Linked DNA regions of Coraliomargarita algicola. The protein of the gene in region 1 binds, or shares a complex with, the protein of each later gene. Links are inferred from orthologs where the notes say so. Each region holds a gene or a part of one and is shown on either strand. Other genes may lie near its edges.

Region 1 (7,924 bases):
TACTCGCCGACGACATGGTCGTGGTGGACGACGGCCCCGACTTTCGCTCACAAGGGGGCGACCTCATCATCCGTCGCTTCGCCGAACACCCCATTACAAATCTACTGGTCGACTACCAGATCACCGCGCTCTTCGGGCAACCTCGCCCCATGCGCACCGATCCCGGCTCGCTCAAAGACCCCCGCCTCAAAGTGACTCAAATCATCGGCACCTCCGATCAGAGCTGGGGCGAGCGCGACTACCGCACGCAGGACCCGATTCAATTCGACGCGGGGCGCGACCTCAAAGGCCCCATCACCATCGCCACGGTATCCACACGCACCGCAGGCACTGAACTCGGCATCAACATCCCCGGTGGCCGCTTTGTCGCCTTTGGTAATTCTGACTTCATTACCAACAACCGCCTACGCGCCTTTGGTAACCGCACCCTGTTTTTCAATTCCATCAATTGGGCGCTCTCCAAAAACAGCCTGCTCAAGATCGCTACCCGTCCACTCGAAAGCTATCAAGTCGTCATGAGCGAGCGGGACCTCAACCGCATACTCATTTACTTTGCAATTCTACCGGGAGCCACCGCGCTGCTGGGTTTGCTCATCTATCTCATCCGCCGCCGCTAAGAACATGCGCTTCAAATTCACAGTCTTTCTACTCGCGCTCAACGTCATTACCTTCGGCCTCATCGCCTACCTCAACAAACAGGCCAATCAGGTGCAGCCCGAGCTCGGCGGCCTGTCTGGACAGATCGGCCGCGAACTGCTCGATGCGGACCGCATCGAACTACACGGCCGCGGCCTGGAAAGCCCGCGTATTCTGGAGCGGAAAGGCTCTACCTGGACCATCACCCAGCCCATGCAATGGTCGGCCAACTACTTTGCCATCAACCGCATTCTCAACCAACTGCAGTTTCTAGAAGAAGACGCCTCCTTCCCCGTCGATGAAATCGAAAAATCCGGGCAAACTCTGGCAGACTACGGTCTGGACGACCCTTTGCTCAGGCTGGTAATCGCCGAGGGCGAGCAAACCATATCGCTCAGCATCGGCACACTGACTGAAATCGGAAACAACGTCTATCTACTCGGCCCTGACGGACGCGAGATATTTGTTGTTAATCGTCAAGTCATCGACGGTCTACTGGTCGACCTCAATGACCTGCGCACTCGCGAGATTTTTGACATTCCGGTCTTCGAAGTCGATGCACTCGGCTTACAAATTCGCTCCGAAAGCACCGCAGATGGCAGCTCGCTCAAAGTGCGTCTGGCCCGCAATAATGGCACATGGCGTTTCGAAGCTCCGCTCGCTGCCAAGGCCGATCCCGCACTCGTGGACAATACCATCAACACACTCACCGCGGCCAAAGTCGTCCGCTTCATTGAAGGCAACGAAGCCGATCCGATCCTACAAGGTCTAGAGACTCCCTTCATGCAGGTGACCATCCACGGTAACAAGCGCCGCCAGACCCTGATCATCGGCAACCTCGATCCCAACGCAAAAGGCCCCCCTCAATACTTCGCAAAACTCGAAGACAACCCTGCAGTGTTTACGCTAATGGCTCGCCCTTTCGATGCACTGCGCGAAGCACAGGAAGCTCTGCGCGAACGTAATTTCATAAACTTTAATCACGCGACGCTCTCCGCAATCAACATTTCTGAAAACGGACGCAAGATCCGACTACAAAAGCTGGAAACAGGCGACTGGCAGGTGCTTGAAAGCAAGGGCGAAGATGAGATCCAACCTCACCGCGCAGACCCGGCAATCATCCAGCAGCTGATGGACGAACTTTCCAACTTGCGTGCCAGCGGCTTCGCCGTCGATGCCCCCTCCCCCACCGATACAGAACGCCTAGGCTTCAATAAGCCGCGCCGCGTCGTCACACTCAGTTTCGTTCAAGGCGATCCCCTCGTCCTGACTCTCGCTCACCCCGAGGAGGACAACGAGGCACTCTACGCGAAAACCAATCAAGCCGACTTCATCTTTCAGGTCGAACGGCGCCCGACCCTACAAATAGTGCCACTCAACACCTCCTACTACCGCAATCGCACACTCGACACACTGCCCTCCTCTGCACGTATTAGCTCCTTGCAACTAACACAACTAGAGACCGGAGAGACAATCTTTGACTACACGCTCCCCAAGGACAGTATTCGTTGGGACAATCTACTGGAACAGCTCGAAGGCCAACGTGGCCCACACATTCGCGTCTTAATCGACGCCATTCGCGACTTTAAAGTAAAGAGCTATCTGCTCGACAACTACGCGGATGCCTACCCCGTCGACTCGGAGAAAACACTTCCTTGGATCTTCAAACTCAGCGCGACCATACAGCTCCCCGGCGGCGGCACCTACCGAACAGAAAAACGCGAATACGTGTTCACCAAGCGGCTATCCGGCACCATTCAAGTTGCCGGCTCTAAACAGCACAATGCCATTTTCGAGATCCCACAGCCATTGTTGGACGCGCTCTATGAACTAACGGACGATATGGAAACTCCGCCTGAAGCCCAAGCAGGCAACCCAGTGCCCGCCCCCGAGACCATCGCCCCCGTCGCCGCCCCCGGAGTGATCGATTCAAAGATCAGCGAGTAAGTCACAGCGTGCACCATGGCCCTCCTTAAAAAGCTTCGCCTCAGCACATTGCTGGAGCTATTTTGGGATGCCAGCCTGCTCCTGATCTTTATCACGCAAGCCCTAGTCATCGGCTGCATACTCATCTATGGCTACCTGCCACTTCCCACCGGTTGGAGCCACCAAGTCATCGCCCAAAAATTACCGCCCGGCATCATCTTCACGGCCGATGAATTTCGCCTTCAACTGGACGGCTCAGTAACCCTCGTCGGCGTCAAACTACGCTCCAGCGAAATTCAGCAAAATCTGCTAGAAGCCGATGCCCTGGAAGTCCAACTCGCATGGCAAGGTTTTAACCAGCTGCCCAGCCCCGCTGGCCTGGTGCTCACAGCTGGCACTTTGTACATTCCATCAGTGTATTCGCCTGACGGATACCGGCGTGCCATATTGGAACGTATCGCCTTCCGCATCGCACCCGATGCAGGCAATTGGAATGTCGAGCGCTTTGCAGCACTCAATGATGACATTCGACTGAGAGGCAGCTTCCATTTTCAATCACCCCAAAGCGCCTCAGCCAAAGCCAAAGCGAGCTACAAAAATTTGAATCTCAATGAAGCAAACATCAGCGAATGGACTCAAAATTTCTACAGCCAAGTCGCCCAATTCTCACAATACAAGAAGCGCATCAGTTACTTCAAAGCCCCAACAGTCGCGTTCACATACACATCCACCGATACACAGGATCAAATCATCGACCTACATCTGAGCAGTCGACAACTGCGACACCCTGAAGTCCAGGCTAGCAATGTAGAACTACAAGCACGCATACAAATCCAGGATGGCACGATCCGTCCCCTGTCCGCCCCACGACTCACATGCACAGAACTCGATGCGCCACGCTTCCAAATACAAGCAGAAGACCTCAGCGCGGAATTCCCCCGAATCGAACTAAATGGGCTACTCTCCGGCCATTGGCCCCCGTGTAACTTGGCCGCAAAGCGCATCACACTCCAAGACTATGAACTGGACGCACCAACGCTCCAAATCAACCCGAAGCACTATCCGGAAATCGCCTTCCACGGCTCCACACGTAGTCTAAATGGAGCGATCGCATTGAAGGGTCGTATCGATGCACACACTCACAGTGGTCATGTGCGCGCCCGCGGCAGTATCGACCTCGCATCACTGACTCCAGAGACCATACGCGACCGCCTCCCGGACATCGCCTACGAAACCCCACCTTACTTAGACGTCCAGATGAACTTCGACACGGGTTTCTCACTCAACCATGCCGCAGTCTACGCTCAAGTCGATGCTCTGAAAGTCGATCACTTAACCTTCGACCACATCAATACACACGCCACGTATCAAGACGGGCAATACACTATAAATAACCTCTATCTCCGCCGTCAAAAGCAATGGATCGACCTCAAGTTCAGCTTGGATAGCCATAGCCACGATTACAAACTCACCCTATACGGCACAGCGGTGCCCTACGATTATAATGCAATCCTACCACGCTGGTGGGGCTCCATTTTTAAGGACTTCGACTTCAGTCGCACAGACTACAGCTTGGGTGACTTCATCATCTACGGCAATACCCAGCGCAAGGTCGCCGACCTCTACTACGGGCATGCGGAAGCGAGCAACGTCAGCTACCGCGACATCGCATTCGACGCGGCTGAACTCATCGTACGCGGACGCGGCCCTTATTGCGAGTTGCGCGATATACACACCCGCAGTGGCCAAGGCTGGGCCCACGGCAAGCTCGCCTTCGCCTCTCGCATTGGCGACGGCAAAGGGCCAGTCTCCCTACGCCTCGATATGGACGCGAAACTGACTCTGGAAGATGCAGCCAAACTATTCAAAGGAACGGCAGCCCAAATCATCGCCGACTTTGAGACCGACGACCTACCCGTCACTAAACTTAAAGGCGCGATCTTTAACAGCCGCTACCCTGAGTATCAGGGCAAGAGCTTCTTCGATTTATCCGCAGCACTCGACTCTCCTCTCAAATTCAGAGGTGTGCCACTCGACCACCTAAGCTTTGACCTCTACGGCCGCTCTCACGTCACTCACCTGCGCGAGGTAGAGCTTGGCTACGCAGACGGTCAAGGCAGCGCACAAATCGACATCTATACGCCCCCGGACTCTGACAGCACTTTGCGCTATGAATTCAGCCTCAAGGACGCCGATCAAAACCAAGCCCTGCGCGACCTGCCACAATTAGACAATCTGGAGCACAGTCTGGAAACGACGGCCACAAACTCCCCCGCATCCACGAAACGGGAAGACGCACGCGTAGACATACAGATCCACGGAGAAGGCCCCACCAAAGATCCCTTTAAACACACAGGGTTTGGGAATTTTGAGATTCGTAACGATCAACTAGGCACCATCCAATTACTTGGACCTCTCTCAAAATTCCTACAGAACACATACTTCAACTTTACCTCATTTAACCTCAATCAAATGCGTGGCGACTTTCACTACGAAAACGACATCGTCCACTTCGATCCCTTGCGTATCGACGGCACCCGCACCCAAATCAACGCACCGGGCACTCTGCGCCTCAGCGACCAAGCCCTCAACATGCGGCTCAAAGTATCTCTTTTTGCCAACTCAGGCAACCCCGACTCCAACCTGCGCAAAATCAGCGACCTAATCATAAAGCCGCTCCCCAACCTGCTTGAATTTGAGCTCACCGGAACTCTAAAGAAGCAAAAGCTCCGTTCCCTCTACGATCCGCGCAATTTGATTCCACTATTTGAGTAGAGCTGCTTGATAGGTATGCCAAGGAAGGGTCGCGCACTTGATGCGCGCGGGAAATTGACGCACCCCTGCCAGTGATGCCAGCTCGCCCGATGTTTCCAAACTCGGCTGGCAGTCCGTATCCAAATTTAAGAGAGCACTCACCTCAGCATTGATCGATTCCCCTGCCGCCAAGCTTTGGCCCAAGAGCGCCTCTGTCATCATCGAAGCGCTGGCCTTACAGATCGCACAACAGGCTGCTTCGAATTGAATGGCTTCGATTCGATCGTCTACAATGCGCAGGAAGACTGTAATCTTATCACCGCAGAGTGGATTGTAGCCTTCGGCATGATGCGTCGCCTCAGCAAGTACACCATAATGACGCGGGCGCTTGTTGTGATCGAGAATGATCGACTGATAGAGGTCGTGAAGATCGTCGGACATCTTAAAAGTTAAAAATGTGGCGGTTGAGGCAGGAGTCCCACCTTCAGCTAGATTGAAGCGATTGCTTTGGCAAGGTCTTCAGTCGGCGCTAAACATTGCGTGCCCAGGCAGACTTGTAGCTGTTTGGCTGGCAAGTCGACACTTTGCTGGATGAAGGTTCTGCGCCAAGGCTGCGCGGCGAGGCCGTCGCGCACAGCGGCGAGCTCCACCCCCTGCCCGACTTTAATCACGACGATACCCGCCTGCTGAGTCGCGGCAGCTTCGAGGCCATGCGCGACACCAGCGGCGACTTTGCGCGCGTAATCGGCAAAAGCGGGCAAGGTCGCCTCAAACTCAGCGGCGTAGCGCCCCTCACCAGTCAAGGCGTAGAGCCCGCTCAACGCATGCAGCATCACAGAATTGCCGGACGGTGTCGCATTATCAAACCACTCTTTACGGCGAGCCACAGGAGTCGCCGTGCCCTCGGCGGTGAAATAATAACCGACCGAATGCGCATCCGTAAACGCTTGCAACGCTTGATCCAAACAGGTCTGCGCACGGGCTTGGTATATGGCAGAGGCGCCAGGCTCAACCCAATCGATTTTGGACGCCAGCGCCAGACAAGCTTCGCCCAACAGCGCGTAGTCGTGCAAGAAACCATCGACCTGAGCACCGCCGGTTTCATAATAGACCGCTTTGAGCTGAATGCCCTCGTCGCTTTCTGTGACCAGTGCATCCCATAGAAAATCAGCAGCATTGCGGGCGCGCTGCGTCCATTCGGGGCGATTAAAATAAAACCCCGCGTCGGCAAGCGCACGAATGATCATGGCATTCCACGCGGTGCTCACCTTGGTGTCTCTCCCCGGCGACACACGTTCGGCCTCGCGATGCTCACGCAGTAGGCGGCGAGCATCGGCAAGTTTTTCGCGCACCGCAAAGTCGGGCTCCACCAGTGCGGGATTACTGTTGCCATGCTCGAAGTTGCCTTCGGCGGTGATGTTATACGCGGCGCGCACTTCGCGAGCCAGCGATGGCCCCAGCACAGAGTCGACCTGCTCGGGCGTCCAGACATAGTAACGCCCTTCTTCGCCCTCACTGTCTGCATCGAGTGCGGCATAAAAACCACCCCCCGGCGCCGACATTTCCCGCTCCAGCCAGCCAATGGTCTCTGCGACCACCGCAGCATAGAGTGGGTCCTGCGTATCCAGCCAACCACGTGTGTAGGCGTCAATTAGCAGCGCATTATCATAGAGCATCTTCTCGAAGTGCGGGATCAGCCAATGCGCATCGACACTATAGCGGGCGAAACCGCCGCCAAATTGATCGAACAACCCACCATGCGCCATGGCGCGCAGCGTGATATGGCTGATATCGTCGATGCGCTTAGCCAGCTCTGGCTGAGCCTGCGGCCTCAGAGCACGCAGGAAATTAAGCGACATCGAAGGTGGGAATTTCGGCGCACTGCCGAAGCCTCCGTATTGATCGTCGTGATTGCCGCAGATGCCGACGGCTGCCTCGATCAATAAATCCGAATGCCACCCACCGGAGGCACCGCCCGTGCTGGCCGCTTGAGTGCCCGCCAGAATATTCTTTTGAATGGCTTCCGCGTTTTCAATCAGCTCATCCTTGGAGCGCTTATAAAAGTCGGCGATGCGCATGCACATTTGAGGCCAAGGAATGAGCCCCTGCCCCCGATCTTCCGGGGGGAAATAAGTGCCGCCAAAGAAGGGGCGTCCGTCGGGCAAGCAAAAGACATTGAGCGGCCAACCGCCCTGCTGTTGAATCATTTGCACCGCTTCCATGTAAACTTGATCCACATCGGGTCGCTCCTCGCGGTCGACCTTCACGCAGATGAAGTGCTTATTCATAATGCCAGCGATGTATTCGTCCTCGAAACACTCGTGGGCCATCACGTGGCACCAATGACAAGCCGAGTAGCCGATGGAAACCAGCAAAGGCTTACCAGATTCCTCCGCAGCCCGTAGTGCATCCTCGCCCCAAGGATACCAATCCACGGGATTAGAGGCGTGTTGTTGCAAATAAAGGCTGCTTTCGTCTGCAAGTCGGTTTGACATATCGTTGTTTGTAAAGAGTTTAAGAAGATCGACCCCACAACCACGCCAGCGAATCTCGGCGTGGCCATTTCAATGGGTCACATCTATTGTTAGTGTAAGCCATGCTCCAAAAC
Region 2 (7,869 bases), 1.6 Mb from region 1 along the record:
ATTACGACGAAAAAGCTGTGAACGAGTTGGTTCGTCAAATTCCACCGCATAGCTGCTTTATATGTACGGAGGACAACACCGCCCTCGGCCTCGCTTCCCGCATCCGAGAGGCCGATCGAAAAACCGTAGAGATGGTTGCCATCCAAGGCACAGGTATCGTGACAGCACCGCACACACGTTTACGCTACGACTATCGCCGTCTCGGCCGCTCCGCGGCCTCCAGTATATTACACGGCACAGCACTCAAACAAATGGCTCCGCGCTTAGTGACGCAACAGGAAGACGATTAGTCGCAAAAAAGAACAACTTCCAAATGCTTATACAATAGATTCGTTGGCAATACGGAAGCTAAGGTCGACACCTCCAAGCCCGCAAAATCGCGATGCAGTACAGCGGATTCGTGCTCACAATTGATAGGCGAGTAAAATCCCGTAAGTAACTCGCTCTCAATGGGCAATCTATTCGCAACAGTCGAGCGATTGACCGCGAATCACATCTGTCTAGATTCATTAATAGTCACAACCTGTGCATGAATCTCACTTCAATATATCCCCTAAAATCAACATAAACTACATAATGAAAACTACATCCACACTACTCACAGCCATTGCGCTCATCGGCAGCGTATCATACTTGTCGGCGCAAACCATCTACAGCACCGACTACGACACCTTCTCCCCCTACAGCCAGAATGATTCAACTACTGCGACCGGAGTCACCTACACCTTCTCTGATAGTGGCAACACCAATGGACTCACAGGCGCAGCCTTGAGCTTGGAGTTTGATGCCAGTGCAGTGACAGATCCTGAACAATATGCACTCAACATGTTCACCAACCAACAAGCAACGGGCACCTTGGCAACCAGCGAAAATGCAGCAGACTACAACCTCGAATTTGATATATCGGCTCTGGGTCTAACCTCTTCACCCCAAACACTTTTGTTGGATGTCAGATTTGACGGAAACAGTGTCAATCAAACTGTGAGCAATCTCAACATAACTGACACGGGATTCACCCACGTATCACTCAACCTCGCAACGATCGGATTTACCACACTAACAGCTGCGAATATCAACAGCAGCCTATCGCTAAAGTTTTACACCTATAACAGTGGCGGAGTTGATAAGTTTGGCCGTGATGCGGGCAACGCAGTCTATGTGGATAATGTCACACTCACACAAATCCCCGAGCCATCTACTTTTGCAGCCATCGCAGGCCTGCTAGCACTGACTTCCATCATGATTCGACGCCGCAGCTAACAGTAGAAAACAGTTCAAAGTCTTAAAGACTTTTTCATATAGGGTTATTAGGGTAAGCCCCGTCGCGACAAAGCGACGGGGCTTTTTCATGCATCCAAGGTGAAGGTGTCAGTAGACTATTTCTTATCGACTTCTATCTGAAAGAACTCCTTCGTCCAATCAGACAGCATTGGAATATGTGCCCGCCAGATTTCAGTCTCTCCCTCATCAGATAATAATTCGTGGCTAGCCCCTGCCTCTATCCACGAATCAGGCTCTAAAGTATCGCTACGCTTAAGCTAATCCATATAAAAGTATACTGCTCTTCAACCGACGGGTATCATAGATACAAAAAAAAGCCACGGAGATAATTGATCCCCGTGGCCTTCGATTATAAAAGAGCTGTAATATCTGAAATACGACTAGAACCTACGTCGGCGTAGCGCCACAGTCGAAAACGCAACAATACCCAATAAGCATGCGTAAGTGGATGGCTCCGGCACCACAATGTCGGGCGTGAAGTCGAATTGAAATTCGCTTCCGTAGCCTGTAGCCGAACCCGCTACGATCACCTGAAAGCTACTGACATTTGCAATACTCTGAAAATTTGCAGCAGCCTGTGGATTTGCCTTATCTGGGTTCTCCCCTGCAGAATTAGTCAAGCCGATGAAACCAGGTGCGACCGGATACAACTCTACTAATTGCGTACCAGAGCTAAGTGTATATCCGCTAAAAGCAGCATCACTCACAGAAAATTGCTCTGAACTATCAATGTCAGCCACCTGCATCACAAAATCCAACTCAAGTGGAACCAAAAAATCGGAGTCTTGGTAAAAACTGAAAGTGTAGGTCGCTGAACGATTACTTCCGCCTTCAATCAAAATGCCGACACGATCGGAATGCCCTTGTCCAGTGGTGATACTGTGTTTTGTTAAATCCGAAGTAAAGCTATCGAGTGTCACCTGCAAATAGCCCGTAGATGTCGCCATTGTATCCGTATCCAACAAACTGAGTTCAAACTGAGCTTGCGCACCATTGACTGGCGTCACTACAGTGCCACCGGGCTCCACCGTGCCCACCGTCGGAGGCAGTACACCAACAATATTCATTTCAAATGCGGCCTCAACACTGCTGCACGCTGCAAGTGCTAATGTCGTGGTTGTAAGCGCTCGATTTATAAGTTTCATGCCCAAGTAAAATACGTAATTTAAACGAAATATAAATAGGTAATTACCCCTATATCCAAAATTGGTCAATCAAATTCGCCTTCACGTCCAACTAAAAGCGGTTTTTACAAGAATACAACCTAGCTGTGTATAGTTTAATTCGCCAAAACTCATAATTTCAGTATTTTCTCATCGTATGAAAGAAATGCTCATCAACATTTTCACCCATCCCTTGGTCATCGGCCTTTGTATAGGACTGATCGCAGCCTTAATCATCTGGTTGCGATCACTCGGAAAGCTACGTGCAGAACGTTCGACCACTGCGGCGCAAGCGGCCCAATTAAATCGAGAAATTGCGACATTAAAGGGACATCTCCACACTCAAATGGAGATTACCGCCAAGGGTAATGAATCCCTCAAGGAGGAACTGGTAGCTTTGCAGCAAACCAACCAAAACTTGAGTCAAACCATTGGTGCCTTAAAGCAAAAGCCCGGACGAGTGGAAATTCGCACCCTGCACCTATATGAAAAAGCGATTCGCGTGATGAACGCCAGGGCTCCGGGGTTCAGCTCGGCATGGGAGAGCGCAATCAACGAAGCGGAAGCTGAAATCAAACAAGAAGAATCCGGCATCGTTGGCTGGATTCGCAAACCTTTCATGTTTCGTCGGGCAGGATCGACCGAATTACTGGGAAATACTGAAAAAGTTGCAGATTAAGCGACTGCCATCTGTCAGTTCAAGCAGACTTAGCCGCAACGCAGCGTGTGTAAAGTCACCTCCGAGGGACAATTAATCCGAGCCGGTAGACCACTGGCCCCCGTGCCACGGCTGGTATATCCCTGAAGCGTACCTTCGGTCCAGGCCCCAGCGAGCAAATGACGCGGCGAACTGCCGTCATGCATCAGAATATGCCCTCCAGGCATACAGATTTGGCCACCATGCGTGTGACCGGCCATAAGAAAATCAATGCCATGCTCGGCCGCGAGGGCGTGAGTTTGCGGAGAGTGCGATAGTAATACTTTAGTCGCCTGCACGGGCACGCCTCTGAGCGCGCGCTCGAAGCTGTGCGTTTTATAAAAATTAGGATCGTCGATACCGATCAAATATAGCTCCGCATCACCTCGTCGGAGCACGACGTTTTCATTCAATAGAAAGCGTATGCCCGCTGCCTCCATCGCAGGAACTTTCGCCAAACTATCGTGATTGCCTAAGATCGCATATTTAGGCGCCTTGACATCGGAAACGATCTCAATCGTCGCCGCTGTCGCACCTGAATGATCCCCAAAATACAGGTTCGGAAGTCACCAGTCATGACCAGGCAATCATAGGCCAAAGGAGCGATCACTTGCTTCAGCTTCGCAGGAAAATCGGCATGTAAATCCGCATGCAAATCGGTGAGCTGAAGTATCGTATAGCCATCGAACTCAGGCGGAAGCTTGGCGAGATGCACCTCGCGGCGCACAACTTGAATATCAAAATAGTTACGAACAGCTCGGTTCCAAAAGCCGCTCATCTTCAAGCAGAAACGTATCACCGCATACGTATTAAACTTGTGCTCGAAACGAAAAATGCCCTTGCCCTGCCCCTCTCCCCGGCGTTCACGCATGTGTTTTTCCGCAGCCATACGCGCCGAAAACTCAGCCTCCCCTAGACGAGCGGCATACGATTTAAGTTCTTCATGAGAGGACATAGCAAACGATACGATTAATTATCCGAAGAAACGCTGCATTTTGGTGACAGCTGAGACTAAACGATCAACATCTTCAAAGTTATTGTAAAACGAAAAAGAGGCCCGGGCCGTAGCTGGCACGCCATAACGCTTCAACAGTGGTTGCGTGCAATGGTGCCCGGCTCTGACCGCAACGCCATCGGCGTCCAGGAAAGTCCCGATATCGTGCGGATGGATCTCATTAATCACAAACGAAAGAATAGAGGCCTTTTGCTGCGCGGTTCCTATAATACGCAAACCATCCACAGCGGAAAGCTTTTCAGTGGCATCGATCAGCAAGGCCTGCTCATGCGCAAGTGCTCCCGCACGATCGATGCGATTGACATAATCGATCGCTGCCGCGAGACCGATGACTCCTTCGATGTGAGGCGTGCCGGCCTCAAATTTACCAGGAATCCCCTTATAAGTCGTGCCATCGAAGTCCACCCGCTCAATCATATCGCCCCCGCTTTGATAAGGCGGAAAGCGCTCTAACCATTCACGCTTCCCCCAGAGGACGCCGACTCCCGTGGGACCAAAGACTTTATGCCCTGAAAAGACAAAAAAGTCGCAGCCCAGCTCAGCCACGTCCACCGGCATATGCGGCACCGATTGGCAGCCATCCAGCAGCACGGGCACTCCGCGCGCGTGCGCTTCTTGAATCAAAGCCTTCGCGGGATTGATAGTGCCCAAGGCATTGGAAACATGCACCATTGCGACCAGTTTAGTGCGCTCGCTAAGCAAGTCCGTGAACGCTTCCAAATCGAGCTCTCCGGTATCGTTCACCGGCACTACCTTGAGTATGGCGCCGGTCTTTTCGGCAGCGATTTGCCATGGCACAATATTGGCGTGATGCTCCATGTGGGTGATGAGAATCTCATCTCCCTCCGAAAGTTGAGTCTCTATAAAACCATGCGCCACTAGATTGATGCCCTCGGTCGCTCCGCGTACAAAAATAATTTCGTCGGGATCTGGCGCAGCAATAAACTGAGCCACCTTCGCGCGTGCAGATTCGTAAGCATCGGTCGCCTTCTCACTAAGATAGTGGACCCCTCGGTGAATATTGGAATTCTCCGCTCGGTAGTAGCGATCGATCGCCTCAATCACAGAGGCAGGCTTTTGCGAAGTGGCTCCGTTGTCCAAATAAGTCAAAGGCTTGCCCCGAACCTCAGAAAAGAGAATTGGAAAATCCGCGCGCACGCGGGTGTAATCAAATGTTGATGCAGTCATCACGCAAAGAACTGTCGCTTGTCGCGAAAGAATCTCAACTGAAAAGGTAAAAGAAGTCACAGCCTGCAATCCGGATACACCAAAATAATAAGACCAGCTCAGATAGAGTTGGCGTTTTTAGACGAATCCGCATGACTTATACGATGATCAACCGCAATGGAGGAAAGATACTGGCTATGCTAGTGGGGCTCACAGCCCTACTAGTCGCAGCGATACTAGGCCTTTCATTTTATCTCTCTAGTTCCAGTATTCATAGCCTGCTCACTGAGAATCATGAATTAAATAAGGCACTCACCAACCTAAGCCAAGAGGAGCAGATCGGCTTTGCCACTGTGATTTCACAGGAAACAAATGCCCTGGGGCAGCTGACCACGGTGCTGAAGTTTGTCCAAACTGCTGCTGGCAACCCCAAAGAGATCGTCGATGAGCACATTTATACAATCCAGGGCAATGTGGTGCATTTCGACGCCCTGATCGTGAAATTTAGCGATGCCAATGTGCGCGCTGGCAAAGAGCGAGCGCTCTACCTTTGGCGGCGTATCTACGGAGAGCAAACCGCACCCGATCAAGGCGAGCCCATCCAGATACCTGGCAACGCGCCCGAGCGCTATCATGCGATCAGCAGATCGTTGAAAGTGAAAGATCGCACAGTGTTTTGGGAGGCCATTTGGAGCCTCGCCAACGATCCCGAGCGCCTCAGCCAATATGGCATCACCGCGGTCTTCGGCAATGCGATCTACACACGCATGGAAACAGGCAAAGTTTACCTATTTAAGATCGGAGCGACTGGCCAGATCTACCCAGAAGTCGTCGACTTCGGAGGCGCATCAACAGAATAGAAAACATAAATTTTATCGCGGACGTTCCACAAAGCCGGCCTTACGATAGGCTTTACCCAGCACCTTGTAGGCGCGTTTTTGCGCGGCTTCGGCACCAGATTTGAGCACGCCTTCGAGATACGCTTTATCTTGGATCAAGTCGTGATACTTTGCTTGCACGGGTTCGAGCACGCTGATCACCGCGTCGGCGACTTCCTTTTTCAAGGTGCCATAGCCCTCTCCCTTCAGCGACTCTTCAATGTCGGCAACGGTGCGTCCGCTCATAGCGGAGTAGATCTGTAGCAGATTGGAAACGCCGGGCTTGTCGTCGCCGGCGACAATCTCACTACCAGAGTCCGTCACCGCGCTCATGATCTTCTTCTTAAGCTTGGACGGCTCGTCGAGGAGGTAAAGCGTAGCGTTTTGATTGTCGTCACTCTTCGACATTTTGCGCTCAGGGTCTTGTAGCGACATGATACGCGCGCCCTCTTTGGGGATGAACGCCTCGGGAATGGTAAAGGTGTCAGAGTATTTGTGATTAAAACGCTGCGCTAGATCGCGGCAGAGCTCCAAGTGCTGGCGCTGGTCGTTCCCCACGGGCACAGCGTCGGCATTGTAGAGAAGGATGTCAGCCGCCATCAGCACGGGATACATCAGCAGCCCAGAGTTGACCGAAGCGCCGGCGCGTGCGCCTTCGTGGGTAAATTTCAGGTCGTTCCCCTCCCCCACATTGAAGCCGAGCTTAGCGGCTTTTTCCTTAAACTGCGTCATGCGCTGCAAGTCGCCGATGGGTGTGATACAGCTGAGCAACCAAGCCAACTCGGTGTGTCCGATCACGTGCGACTGAACGAAGATATTTGAGCGCTCAGGATCTAAGCCGCATGCGATGTATTGGGCGACACACGACAGTGTATTTTTACGCAAATCTGTCGGCGTATAGGGCACCGTGATGGAATGCATATTAACGACACCGAAATAGCACTCGTAGTCGTCGAGCATCGTCGCCCAATTCTTAATGGCTCCAAGGTAGTTACCGAGAGTCAGTTGCCCAGTGGGTTGGGCACAGGTGAGAATGACTGGCTTTGCTTCGCTCATAGACATGCGATTGACGGCAGCGGCGGGCTGCTTGTCAATCCAACTTCTTCCGTAAAATGAATGAGTCTCTTCGCAAATCAACTTAGCGTCGTCGGCCGACTGTATCGCGTGTCGACATCTCCGAACTTGCCACCTATCCGAGATTATTCAGATTCGCGACATGCGCTCCTCCATGTACACTCTGCTCATCGCCACTTTTGCCCTCGCGCTCTCTTCAGCCTCAGCAAAATTCCCCGATAACTTCGACAGCCCGTTGGAAGTCATCGCCTTTGGCTCCTGCAATCGAGACGAGTTGCCACAGCCGCTGTGGCCCATCATTGCCGACCAGCAGCCCGACCTCTGGATCTGGGGTGGCGACAACATTTATGCAGACTGGTATGAGCGTCCAGACGGCCATAGGGAAAAATATAGTGTTAACCGTGAATGGATCACCAAGCGCTATGCCAGCCAGTATACCCATCCCGCTTACGCCGCGTTTCGCGCGAACACTCCAATCATTGGCACTTGGGACGATCACGACTACGGAAAGAACAACGCAGTCAGCACCTACCCGCTAAAGGCAATCACAAGGGACCTCGCGCTCAGCTTCATGGAGGTACCGATCAATGATCC

What was found. Proteins that work in one complex are often made in the same cells at the same time.
Region 2: the proteins of sufU (region 1) and SH580_RS20155 are in contact, whole or in part, in a solved structure (PDB 5XT5), measured with the Bacillus subtilis proteins. The link is inferred for Coraliomargarita algicola from one-to-one orthologs.

What each region holds. Positions count from the first base shown.
Region 1 is NZ_CP138858.1:3,339,219-3,347,142, reverse strand. The notes cover bases 4,042-7,007. They hold sufU (Fe-S cluster assembly sulfur transfer protein SufU), read right to left. Parts: upstream 5,758-7,007; coding sequence 5,326-5,757; downstream 4,042-5,325. Other genes in these bases: SH580_RS13585 (thioredoxin domain-containing protein), read right to left, coding at 5,805-7,007; SH580_RS13595 (AsmA-like C-terminal region-containing protein), read left to right, coding at 4,042-5,337. In the rest of the region: SH580_RS13605 (GldG family protein), read left to right, coding at 1-617; SH580_RS13600 (DUF4340 domain-containing protein), read left to right, coding at 622-2,583; more of SH580_RS13595, read left to right, coding at 2,599-4,041; more of SH580_RS13585, read right to left, coding at 7,008-7,811. UniProt on the Bacillus subtilis protein: Part of the SUF-like system that mediates the biosynthesis of iron-sulfur (Fe-S) clusters. Acts as a sulfurtransferase and thus transfers sulfur from SufS to SufB.
Region 2 is NZ_CP138858.1:4,916,384-4,924,252, reverse strand. Bases 3,230-6,140 are described here. They hold SH580_RS20155 (aminotransferase class V-fold PLP-dependent enzyme), read right to left. Parts: upstream 5,345-6,140; coding sequence 4,115-5,344; downstream 3,230-4,114. Other genes in these bases: SH580_RS20150 (hypothetical protein), read left to right, coding at 5,476-6,140; SH580_RS20160 (hypothetical protein), read right to left, coding at 3,614-4,096; SH580_RS20165 (metallophosphoesterase), read right to left, coding at 3,230-3,620. In the rest of the region: SH580_RS20185 (helix-turn-helix domain-containing protein), read left to right, coding at 1-290; SH580_RS20180 (hypothetical protein), read left to right, coding at 577-1,260; SH580_RS20175 (PEP-CTERM sorting domain-containing protein), read right to left, coding at 1,662-2,426; SH580_RS20170 (hypothetical protein), read left to right, coding at 2,602-3,123; more of SH580_RS20165, read right to left, coding at 3,153-3,229; more of SH580_RS20150, read left to right, coding at 6,141-6,183; trpS (tryptophan--tRNA ligase), read right to left, coding at 6,196-7,257; SH580_RS20140 (alkaline phosphatase D family protein), read left to right, coding at 7,418-7,869. UniProt on the Bacillus subtilis protein: Type II cysteine desulfurase that acts as the initial step in the SUF-like Fe-S cluster assembly pathway.